3 regions of the Sporosarcina contaminans genome follow, and region 3 is predicted to be linked to each of the others. Evidence: riboswitches for the same ligand, from Rfam matches in the RefSeq annotation. Region 3 holds a riboswitch; each other region holds the start of a gene.
What was found. A riboswitch is a leader RNA that binds a small molecule or an ion and turns the genes downstream of it on or off. The one in region 3 is predicted to bind S-adenosylmethionine.
Positions count from the first base shown of each region.

Region 1 (4,182 bases), on a different contig from region 3:
AATGTATTTGTGCTAATAATATCTGCACCGGCTTCCAAATAAGCACGGTGGATTTTGTCTAAAATGTCAGGTCTCAGTACATTTAAATATTCATTGCAGCCTTCGTATTCTTCGCCCCCAAAATCTTCGGCAGATAAGTTTTCGGCTTGCAACATTGTGCCCATCGCCCCATCTATGATGAGGATTCTCTTTTCAAGATGCTGTTCAATAAGATGTTTCGGCATGGACAAATTCCCTCTCCTTCTTCCCATCCAATAGTTGGATATGTTTTATTAACTCCAATGACATATCGTATCGGAGAAATGGTGTAATGATATAGATGCCATTGAAAAGTTTCGCCGCTGTATCGATCAATTCCTTTGAGATAGCAATACCTTCCGCTGTAGCCCGTTCGCGGTCATCTCCACAATCGCGCATCCGTGCAAGTACATCTTCAGACAGCTTAATACCAGGTACTTCATGATGCAGGAATTCGGCATTCCGAATATTCGTCAACGGCATAATGCCTATGAAAATCGGTGTATCCAAATGCTTTGTCGCTTCATATATTTCCTCGATTTTCTCTTTCGTATAAACAGGTTGTGTAATGAAATAATCCGCCCCACACTCAATTTTCTTTTCCAACCGCTTAACGGCACGATCCAATACTCGGACATTAGGATTGAAGGCGGCGGCTACTGAAAATTTCGCTTTTTTGCGGAGCGGTTTCCCGGAGAAGGAAATGCCTTCGTTCAACTGCTTAATGAGTTGAATTAATTCCAAGCTCGATACGTCGTAGACGCTCGCTGCTCCCGGAAAATCGCCGACCTTCGTAGGATCGCCAGTAACTGCCAAAATATCGTGGATACCAAGTGCATCAAGCCCCATTAAGTGTGATTGCAAGCCAATTAGATTATGATCGCGGCAAGTTAGATGCACTAGTGGTCGTATAGCATGCTGTTGTTTCAATATAGAGCCCATCGCCATATTGCTAATCCGTGGCGAGGCTAAAGAATTGTCTGCCATCGTTACAGCGTCAACTCCTGCGTTATAAAGCTGTTTCGCCCCTTCAATATAAGCTTCCGTTTCTAAATGGCGAGGCGTATCCAGTTCGACGATGACTGTCCGTTCTCTTTTGGCCTTTTCATGAATGGGTTCGAATAATGCAGGTTCAGCATCGCGTATTACAATCGGTTTTTGGGATTTAACTTCTTTCTTTGTAACCGGCTTTAAGCCGGCTAATTGTTTTTTAACAGCTGCAATATGTTTAGGTGTCGTGCCGCAGCAGCCGCCGATCAGACGAACCCCTTCATCGCGCAGTAAAGCGGCTGCTTTTCCGAAGTAATCAGCTTCAGATGAGTAGACGATTCGCCCATCTTCCACATCAAGCAAACTGGCATTCGGAGCTGCGGAGAGCAGAAGTCCATCCGTGAGATTCACTTTTTCAAATGCTTGGATTGTATGGTAAGGACCTAACCGACAGTTGACTCCGACGACATCAGCCCCTAAATCGGAAAGCCTATGCAATGCTTCGTTCAGCACCAAGCCATTTTGGAGTATTCCCGGTTCCTCCATGGAAACTTGGGCGATGATAGGCACATCTGTTAATTTCTTGAGTGCCTCGACAACTGTCGTCAGCTCTTCAAAATCATAGTACGTTTCAAGCAATAAACCGTCAGGATCTCCGGACAATAAAGCATCAGCCTGTTCATGGACAATATGGAGAACTTCTTGCAAAGAGGCATCGCTTTTACGGATTCCACGTAATCCGCCGATTGTCCCTAAAACGTATTGTCCTCTGCGTGCGGCTGCCCGCTTGGCAATGCCCATTGCAGCTGTATTGAATTCCTTCACACGATTCTGCATGCTGTAGCGAGATAATTTCAATGCGTTGGCGCCATATGTATTGGTTTGAATGATGTCCGCACCTGCAGCGATATATTCCTCATGGATTTTTTCAATCACTTCTGGTTTTTCTACATTTAGCTCTTCGTAGCAAAAGTCGATTCCGTATGAGTAAAGCAATGTTCCCATCGCACCGTCCGCCGTCAAAATATCTGTCTTCAATCTTTCAAGTAATGTCATGTTTTCCACCCTTTCTTTGCATATTGTTCAATCAAGGAATAGATGAAAATAATTATTTTTGATTCAGCACGTTATGAATATCCGCAGAATAATGGATATTATGCTTGCGAAGGAGAGTGGTCATTTGCTGAAATAAAAATAAAAAGCCTTCTGAAAATAAGAAGGCTTCGAATATGCGAATAAAGATCGCTCCTTCTCATCTATCAGGCAAGTATGCCTGCTGGAATTAGCACCTGACCAATAATGGCTGGTTGCTGAAGCTTCGACGGGCCAGTCCCTCAGCTTCTCTTGATAAGAATAGATATGCAGTTATTAGAATAATTTAAAGTATCATACCCTTTATTGTTTCATACGTCAATAGCTGAATTATGATAGAATGGGCGTACGAATAGAAAATAGTAGGTGAAAACGTTGAGGATTTTCAAATTTTCCGTTCCAATTGCGCTTTTGGTTGCTGGGATTGCATGGGTTATGCTCAGTAAAAGCTTTCAGGAAGTTCCGGGTATGCATCGTGTTTGGATTACGATTGGAGCAGCAGTCCTGAGCGGGGTACTTGCCCATTTTTTATTTCCTAAGAGCGAAGATAAATAACGTTGAAAAATCGATAGCGAAAATAGCTGTCGATTTTTTATTGTACTATTTGAGTTAACTTAAAATATTTTTGGGTTGACACAAATGGTGTCAGCTATTATTCTATTAACAGAAAACAAAAGGGGTGTATATTGAATGACTACGACAACTGTGAAAACGAAAAGTTCTATGAGTGCACTGAGCCTTGTCTATTGCGGAATGTTTGCAGCACTTATGATGATCGGAGCGAATATTACAACGTTTGTGCCGTTCTTAGTAGTTGGTGGGGTGCCGATTACGTTGCAAACGTTTTTCTCTATTTTGGCAGGTTTGATTTTAGGAAGCCGTTTAGGTGCAATATCGATGACGGTATATATGGCATTAGGGCTTGTAGGGGCACCGGTATTCGCAAAATTTCAAGGCGGATTTGGATCTATTTTAAGCCCGACTTTTGGTTTTGTTTTGTCATTTATTCTTCTTGCATACGTAGCGGGATTGATCGTTGAAAGGTATGGGAGCTTGAAGAGCTATATCGTTGCTGCGTTAGTCGGGATGAGCATCAATTATTTATTCGGCACGAATTGGATGTATTTTTCGTACAAGTTTTGGGCAGCTGCACCGGATGCATTCAGTTATGCAGTTGCATGGGCGTGGATGGTTCCTCCGTTGCCGAAAGACATCCTATTATCGGTTTTGGCAGGCATTTTCGGCCACAGGATGTATAAAGTGCTGAAAGTGAGGCGATCGCATTGAGGGGACTCGACTTTAATGCCATAGCGGATCGTGTGCTGTCAGGCGAGGACATTACGGATGAAGAAGCGATGGCCATTTTGGACTGCCCTAATGAGGAGCTGCTTCTGTTGTTGCATGCTTCATATAAAATCCGGAGTTTTTATTATGGGAATAAAGTAAAGTTGAATATGATCATCAATACGAAATCAGGTTTATGTCCGGAAAACTGCGGATATTGTGCCCAATCGATTGTTTCAAAAGCGCCAATTGAAAAGTATGCGATGATGAAGCAGGAAGAAATCGTCGCAGGTGCTGAACGAGCGGCATCTGTAAATGCAGGGACGTACTGTATCGTTGCGAGCGGACGTGGACCGGTGAACAGGGAGCTTGAAATTGTCGTTGACGCAGTCAAAGAAATTAAATCAAAGCACCGTGATATGACGGTGTGCGCTTGTCTCGGCATTTTAAAGCCGGAACAAGCAAAACGGCTGAAAGAAGCGGGCGTTGACCGATACAATCACAATATTAATACGTCGGCAGCCCACCATAATAACATTACAACGTCGCATACATACGAAGATCGTGTCAATACGGTATCTTTAGCTAAAGAGGCCGGTATTTCGCCGTGTTCCGGCGTTATTGTCGGCATGCGCGAAACGAAAGCGGATGTCATTGCAATGGCGCGTAGTTTGCATGCGATGGATGCTGACTCAATTCCAGTAAATTTTTTGCATGCAGTTGACGGCACGCCGCTTGAGGGGACGAAAGAACTGACGCCGCGATACTGTTTAAAAGTGCTTTGCCTGTTCCGTTTTA
Region 1 is NZ_JBHTLT010000134.1:6,297-10,478, forward strand. Features, by position in the region: gene metH (methionine synthase) at 1-224, opposite strand, end outside; gene ACFQ38_RS18280 (bifunctional homocysteine S-methyltransferase/methylenetetrahydrofolate reductase) at 205-2,064, opposite strand; SAM riboswitch class I at 2,258-2,362, opposite strand; gene ACFQ38_RS18285 (hypothetical protein) at 2,476-2,655, shown strand; gene ACFQ38_RS18290 (biotin transporter BioY) at 2,791-3,387, shown strand; gene bioB (biotin synthase BioB) at 3,384-4,182, shown strand, end outside.
Region 1: another riboswitch for S-adenosylmethionine. It lies ahead of ACFQ38_RS18280 (bifunctional homocysteine S-methyltransferase/methylenetetrahydrofolate reductase); the one in region 3 lies ahead of ACFQ38_RS08695 (methionine ABC transporter ATP-binding protein).

Region 2 (4,182 bases), on a different contig from region 3:
GCGTATACTGTCGCAGGCAACGGCAGGAACGGAGAACCGAAGCAAGTTGAGAAGGTTGCTTCAGGAGCAGTAATCCCACGTTCAGTGCCGGCTAATTTCGAAGTGAAGCCGCTAAGGAAATGATACATCGCTTGCTCTTTCGTCAATTTAGAAATTGGAGGCAACACGCCGAATGCATCAGCAGTTAAAAACACAATTGTTTTCGGATGGCCAGCCATTGACGGCTTTGCAATGTTTTCGATATTATGGATTGGATAAGCAGCACGCGTGTTTTCAGTTAATGAATTATCATCATAATCAGGAACTCGTGTTTTGTCATCCAAAACTACGTTTTCAAGCACAGAGCCAAAACGGATTGCACCGAAAATTTCTGGTTCTTTTTCTTTTGATAAGTTGATGCATTTCGCATAGCAGCCGCCTTCGATGTTAAAGACGCCGTTATCGGACCAGCCATGCTCATCATCGCCAATCAATTTGCGTTTCGCGTCTGCAGAAAGCGTCGTTTTGCCTGTACCGGATAGTCCGAAGAATAGTGCGACATCGCCTTCTTCTCCTACGTTAGCGGAACAGTGCATCGGCAGGATGCCGTGCTCAGGCAGCAAGTAGTTCATTACTGAGAAAATCGATTTTTTCATTTCTCCAGCATATTCAGTTCCGCCGATTAGCACGATGCGTTTTTCGAGAGAAACGATAATAAATGTTTCGGATTCAGTGCCGTCGACTGCTGGGTCTGCTTTAAAAGTAGGAGCCGATAAGATTGTAAATTGTGCCTCATGTGTAGTAAGCTCTTCTTCAGTCGGGCGGATGAATAAGTTATGGACAAATAAGTTTTGCCATGCAAATTCATTGACGACTTGAATGGAAAGCTGCGATTCTTTATCCGCACCTGCATATCCTTTGAAAACGAATAATTCGTCTTTCGCTTTCAAGTGGTTGATAACTTTTGTATATAATGAATCAAAAATTTCTTGAGAAATCGGCCGGTTCACTTTGCCCCAATCGATTTTGTCTTTTGAAGAAGGTTCCTCAACAATGAATTTATCCTTAGGGGAGCGCCCTGTATACTTGCCGGTTTCAGCAGATAGCGCACCATCCGCCGAGAGCTTTGCTTCTCCTCTTGAAGTAGCTTTCTCGATCAGCTCTGCCACTGAAGGCTGGATATTGACATTAGCTCCTGAAAGCAATTCATTTAGTCCATTTTCGATCTTCGCAGAAATCATATGTTTTGTACCGTCCTTTGCGTATTAATCCCATATAAATGGGTATCATTACATTCCGTAAATAGTATAACACATTAAGAATAATAATCTATACTAATTCAAAACTCAAGCAGTTAAGCTCAAAAAGATTTGACAAAGTGAAAACTTTTTCGTAGCATGGTTACATGAACGGATACTCTTATCCCGAGCTGGCGGAGGGACAGGCCCTATGAAGCCCGGCAACCTGCGTAGTGCAAGCTACGAGAAGGTGCCAAACCTGAGGCAAGGTTTTACACCTTGGACGATAAGAGTGAAAGGTGCTGCATTTGAAATCATGCCTTTCCTCATGTGCATTTACGTGAGCGAAGGGCTTTTTTATCTTCATTAAGATAGAGATCCATCTTTGAAGCGTTGAGATACATTTCACTTTTTAGCGAGAGTTCCTATACTCGACAAATGAAGATAAGCCTCCGGCGGTTGTCATGAATTTTGCATTGCGCATTCAGGCGCATGTAAAAAGATGATGCGACTATGCCAAGGCCCAATTGATTTTATCAAGCCCTTAATCCTTGTGTATGTTGACGTCGACTCTCTTCAGGCGTGGAACTATCTGGGAAAAATAGAGTACCGTATCAATATTTGCAAGCCGTTAAGGAGGAAATTATAATGACAAACCGCCGACTGTTTACTTCAGAATCAGTAACGGAAGGACATCCAGACAAAATGTGCGACCAAATTTCGGATGCCATTTTGGACGCTATTTTAGAAGAAGATCCGAATGCACGAGTCGCATGCGAGACGACAATTACGACAGGATTAGTGCTTGTGATCGGAGAAATCACAACAACGACTTATGTCGATATTCCAAAAGTTGTTCGGGATACTGTGAAAGAAATCGGCTATACTCGCGCCAAGTTCGGATTCGATTGGGAGACATCTTCCGTTTTAACTTCGATCGACGAACAATCGCCTGATATTGCTGCGAGCGTTGACCAAGCTTTAGAAGCACGGGAAGGAACGATGACGGACGAAGAATTGGAAGCAATCGGAGCGGGCGACCAAGGATTAATGTTTGGGTATGCTTGCAATGAAACACCAGAACTGATGCCGATGCCAATTAGTTTGTCCCATAAGCTGTCACGCAGACTAGCGGAAGTGAGAAAAAATGATACGCTTCCTTATTTGCGTCCGGATGGTAAAACGCAAGTGACAGTTGAGTATGATGACAACAATCGTCCAATACGGATTGATACAATCGTCATTTCTACACAGCATCATCCTGATACGACACTTGAACAAATCCAGCAAGACATTAAAGAGCATGTCATTTATCCAGTCGTACCGAAAGAGTTATTGGATGAAGATACAAAATACTTCATCAACCCTTCAGGTCGTTTCGTTATCGGCGGTCCGCAAGGAGATGCCGGATTAACAGGACGAAAAATCATCGTTGACACGTACGGTGGATATGCTCGCCATGGCGGCGGAGCCTTCTCCGGAAAAGACGCGACGAAAGTTGACCGTTCCGCTTCCTACGCAGCGCGTTATGTAGCGAAAAACATTGTCGCTGCAGGACTTGCAGAGCGTTGCGAAGTGCAGTTGGCGTATGCGATCGGTGTTGCGAAACCTGTCTCTATTTCGATTGATACATTCGGAACAGGAAAAGTTGAGGAAAGCAAATTGGTTGAGCTTGTGCGCGAACTATTCGATTTACGCCCTGCAGGCATAATCAAAATGCTTGACCTTAGACGTCCAATTTATAAACAAACTGCAGCATATGGCCATTTCGGCCGCACGGATGTTGAGCTTCCTTGGGAGCAGACAGACAAAGCGGCAGAGTTGGTTGAAAGAACCGGTTTGTCAGTACGGTAATAAAATATTCATGTGGGAAGCAAGGGTTCATTCCTTGCTTTCTTTTTTTATTGTAGGTATATGAAACACCTCGCTCGAAATGTGTAGAGAACCGTTAAAATGAAGAGCTGAATCGCTCGAAATCTGCAAGTGTCCCCTCGAATGTTGTGTAAAATGGCTTGAAGAACCCCTGTCTCTGCTTGAATGCGGAAGTGCTTGAAGTTTTCATGTATCCGCTCGAAGTGTGTGGATAACCGCTTGAAGCCCTCGTTCTCTGCCCGAATTGGGTGTTAAGACGCTCGTATTACAGCTGAATCCGCTCGTATGGTGTTATAGAACGCATAAACTACACGTTTGCCGCTCGATACTAATTCGTTAATTACAAGCATTACAAAAGGTTGTAGCACCCAACAAAACATAAAACAGACGCTGCCCCTCTTCAGAGCAGCGCCTGTTTATTTTTGCATCTTTTTATAAACCTGTCCTTTTTCAACATAGCTGTTGACGATGCGCAACATATCTTCGCGGTCTTCGTCGTTTAATTCACGGACTACTTTTGCTGGAGAGCCCAATGCCAATGTGTTTGGCGGGATTTTCTTGCCGGGGGGTACGAGGCTGCCGGCACCGATAAATGCGCCTTCGCCAATTTCTGCGCCATCTAAAATAATTGCTCCCATTCCAATAAGAGCACCTTTACGGATGATACAGCTATGTAATGTTGCTTTATGCCCAACAGTTACATCGTCTTCAATAAGCAGAGTGCGATTCGGGCTTTGGTGCAAGCAGCTTAAATCTTGGATACTTACACGCTCGCCAATTATGGTTGGCGCTACATCTCCCCGGATAACGGTGTTGAACCAGATTGAACTATTTGCGCCAATTGTTACATCCCCTGTAATTGTTGCGTAGTCAGCGACATAGACAGAAGGGTGAATTTTTGGAGATTTTTCTCCATACGGATAAATCATGATGACCACCTCATTTTATCAAAATCGTGTATAATCTATCATATCATAAAAAACATGATGATCTTTTAATCTAATTGAATTGCACGAACGGAGGACGATGGAACATGTGGAAATGGGAAGCAGAAGGACAGCCGAAAGCGGTTGTTGTCATTGTCCATAATGCA
Region 2 is NZ_JBHTLT010000109.1:4,921-9,102, forward strand. Features, by position in the region: gene pckA (phosphoenolpyruvate carboxykinase (ATP)) at 1-1,220, opposite strand, end outside; SAM riboswitch class I at 1,396-1,510, shown strand; gene metK (methionine adenosyltransferase) at 1,863-3,071, shown strand; gene ACFQ38_RS13235 (gamma carbonic anhydrase) at 3,506-4,018, opposite strand; gene ACFQ38_RS13240 (alpha/beta hydrolase) at 4,123-4,182, shown strand, end outside.
Region 2: another riboswitch for S-adenosylmethionine. It lies ahead of metK (methionine adenosyltransferase); the one in region 3 lies ahead of ACFQ38_RS08695 (methionine ABC transporter ATP-binding protein).

Region 3 (4,182 bases):
AGCCAATCGCCGGTTGAATACCGACTAAAGGCTGCTTAGAAGGTGTTTTATTATTGTCTCAAAAACGACAGGCAGTGCCTTCAGCTGATGGTTTATCATTATTTTGCAGGAACAACTGAACCGTTCCACTCTTCCAAGATAAAGTCTTGAATCTCTTTTGATTTCAATACTTCCACGAGCGCTTTGACCGCTTCTTTGTCCTCGTCGCCTGCACGCACTGCGATGATGTTGACGTAAGGTGAATCTGTCGCTTCAAGTGCAATCGCATCTTCCAATGGATTCAAGCCAGCGTCAATCGCATAGTTGGAGTTGATGAGCAATGCATCGCCCTCATTGTTTTTATACAATTGCGGCATCATTGCTGCTTCGTAATCAGGCTCGAACTTTAAGTTTTTTGGATTGTCGACAATGTCGCTTATTTCAGCTTTTACTTTTTCGACGCCATCCGCAAGCGTAATCAAACCGTTTTCTTCAAGCATTGCAAGCACGCGTCCGTGGTCAGCTACAGAGTTGCTAATTAGGATTGTCGCGCCATCCGGTAAATCATCCAAGGAATCGTATTTTTTCGAATAAATGCCGATCGGTTCAATATGGATGGCACCCGCATTTACAAAGTCGTATCCGAAATCAGCGATTTGCCCTTCGAAGTAAGGGATATGCTGGAAGTAATTTGCATCGATAATGCCAGATTCCAAATCTTTATTCGGTAAAATATAGTCTTGATAAGGCTCAATTTCCAACTTGTACCCTTTTTCCTCCATTAAAGGCGTTGCTTTTTCTAAAATAATGGAGTGAGGTGTATTGGACGCACCAACTTTAATCGTTTTTTGCTCTTCGTTGCCGCCACTTGCATTATCGCCTTTATCTTTCGTTCCGCATGCTGATAGCGCGAGGATAAGAGCAAGCAGAATGAATAGCGAACTGATTTTCTTCATAATAAGTACCCCCTACAATATTTTATATAATAAACAGGCATATCCTGTTATTAACGTTTGTCCACTTTCTTCACAGATAGGTCTCCAATGAACTGGATTGCAAATACAATAATTAAAATAATGACAGTAGCAACAAGCATGACATCGCTCCGGCTTCTTTGGAAGCCTTCATAGTATGCCAAGTTCCCTAATCCGCCTGCTCCGATCACACCAGCCATCGCAGTATAACCGACTAACGCAATTGCCGTAACTGTAATGCCCGAAAGCAAAGCAGGCAATGATTCAGGCAATAACACCTTAAAAATGATCGTTTTTGTTTTCGCACCCATCGATCTCGCAGCTTCAATAACACCTTTATCAATTTCTTGCAATCCGATTAACACCATCCGAGCATAAAACGGAGCAGCACCGATTACGAGAGCAGGTAGAGCAGCTTCCGGCCCACGCATTGAACCGACGAGTAACGTAGTAAACGGGATCAGTAAAATTATGAGTATGATAAACGGAATTGAACGAAAAATATTAACAATGGCTCCCGTGAATATGTTGACAATCCGATTTTGCCAAAGTTGCCCTGGGCCCGATAAAAACAACAGAATGCCGAGTGCTAATCCGAAAATGAAAGTAAATAAAGTTGATACACCCGTCATATATAATGTTTCGACGGTCGCCTTCCACATTTTTTCCCAATCAATATTAACAAATAAAGATTCATTCATTGCCTATCACCTCTGTTTTTACACCTTGTTCATGAAGATAGGCAATTGCCTCATCCATTTCCGCTTTCTCCCCTACAAGCTGGAGCAATAGCGTTCCGTAAGCTCCGCCTTTCGTTTGCGAAATATTTCCTTGCACAATATTCACTTCAACATCGTATTTACGAATCAAGTTAGCCAACACTGGCTGTTCTGTTCGCTCTCCGATAAAGAATAGCTTGATGATTGTGCCTTCGGAATAGTCCTTTTTCAAATTGCCAAGTGCCTCATTTGTCCCAGCAGGCTCCGTCACTTGCGAAACAAATCGTTTCGTAACAGGCGCTTGCGGTGACTGGAAAACATCTAATACTTGTCCGATTTCTACTACTTTTCCTGCTTCCATTACAGCTACCCGATGACAAATTTTCCGAATTACGTGCATCTCGTGTGTAATGAGGACAATTGTCAATCCTAACCGTTCATTGATGCTCGTCAATAATTCTAAAATCGAATCCGTTGTTTCTGGATCGAGAGCTGACGTTGCTTCATCGCATAGAAGAACTTCAGGATCGTTCGCCAATGCGCGTGCAATTCCTACCCGTTGCTTTTGCCCGCCCGATAATTGTGATGGATACGCATTTTCCCTTCCGGCCAAGCCGACTAAATCGATTAGCTCGGAAACCTTTCTGTCACGCTCCGCCTTTTTCACATCTGCTATTTCCAGTGGAAAGGCGATGTTTTCCTTTACGGTTCTTGACCAGAGCAAGTTGAAATGCTGGAAGACCATACTAATTTTCTGACGGGCTTTACGCAGCTCTTGACCTTTCATTGCAGTAATTTCCCGCTTTCCAATCTTGATGCTCCCCGAAGTCGGCATATCAAGTCCATTCAACAAGCGGATCAATGTACTCTTTCCTGCTCCGCTATAGCCGATAATCCCGAAAATTTCACCTTCCGTTATCGTAAAGGACACGCCGTCTACAGCAGCTATGCCGTTTTCTTTGGAACCGAACCTTTTTTCCACTTTAGATAATTGAATCATTTTCCCACCTCATATTTCTGATCATCCGAACGTGCAAACGCCAGCACTTTCCTTCATTTATAATTAACATAAATGAAACCTTTTTATCTTATAAAGTAAAACTCCCATAAATGAGGTTTTTCTTCAAAAATAAAAAACCTTCCTGCAGACAAGCAGAAAGGTTCAATATGTTATAGTACTATAAACATTTGTCCAATCTCTCATCTTCCAAAGCAAAAGCTTTGCGTGACTTGGCACCATTTCACATTCATGACGGTTGCCGGGCTTCATAGGGCACTTCCCTCCACCTCTCTTTATAAGAGTGACGTATTGAATTGTTAAATACATTTATATCATAATTACAGTTTAGAAGTCAACTTAACTTTTCAAGAAGATACGGGATTGATTGAAATGCGTAGATTTTATGGGTGATTTTACCGTTCTTTTGGATTAGCAGGCAAGGGACGCTTTCTATTTGGTAATCGACCGCCAAATCTTGCACGTAATTCATGTCGGCTTTCCCAATCGGCAAATCAGGCTTCATGACAGAAATGACCTCCAACATTTTGGAAGCTACCGCACATGTGCCGCATAATGGCGTATATAAATAATAGACCGATAAAGGTTTTTCCTTACTGTTTTCCCATTGTTCTCTCGTCCAATTTTCGATTCCCAACTTAACCACCCTCAATATAAAAGAAATTCGGGATGCACTTTGAAATCTGCTCTTAACAAAATTTCTGCTATTTTGCGCAAAGGGGTTTTCTCCACCTGTCCATAAAGGTGCTCCGTATAGAGATGGATCGCTTCGGGATATTCTCGGATGAATAACTGTCTAAGCTTATCGCCGGAGTCATCTGCATCCATGAAAACATAGAGATCATATCCTTCAAATGGATATAAAAGCTCTTCCACTCGATACGAGCTGACCGTTCCATTCGTGCAAATGATGGCAACTTGCTCTGACAACACCTTCTGGATTCTCTTTTTGTCGGATAAACCTTCAACAATTAAGAGCTTTTCTGCCTTCATGACATGCTCCCTCCCGAAGAAAAACGAAAAGCCCCAGTTTTCACCGGCGCTTTCACGTATGATTATTCACCAACAGTCATTTTGTCATACTCTTCAGCAGACATTAGCGCATCCAATTCTGACTCATCTGTTGCTTCAACGACGATCATCCATGCACCTTCATATGGAGATTCATTAACCAATTCAGGGCTATCTTCCAACTCTTCGTTCACTTCAATGACTTTACCGCTAATTGGAGCATAAAGTTCAGAAACAGTTTTTACAGATTCAACACTGCCAAAAGGCTCATCCACTTTCACTTCATCACCGACTTGAGGAAGTTCAACGAAAACGATATCCCCCAATTCAGATTGAGCAAAATGTGTAATACCAATTCGATATTTACCGCTTTCATCTTTTACCCATTCGTGTTCTGCAGAAAAACGCAAATCTTTAGGTGTGCTCATCCCATAACCCCTCCATCACTCTACATTTATTGATTCTATTTAATTCTGACATA
Region 3 is NZ_JBHTLT010000042.1:25-4,206, forward strand. Features, by position in the region: gene ACFQ38_RS08685 (MetQ/NlpA family ABC transporter substrate-binding protein) at 99-935, opposite strand; gene ACFQ38_RS08690 (methionine ABC transporter permease) at 986-1,654, opposite strand; gene ACFQ38_RS08695 (methionine ABC transporter ATP-binding protein) at 1,647-2,672, opposite strand; SAM riboswitch class I at 2,870-2,974, opposite strand; gene ACFQ38_RS08700 (thioredoxin family protein) at 3,025-3,321, opposite strand; gene ACFQ38_RS08705 (toprim domain-containing protein) at 3,339-3,683, opposite strand; gene gcvH (glycine cleavage system protein GcvH) at 3,746-4,129, opposite strand.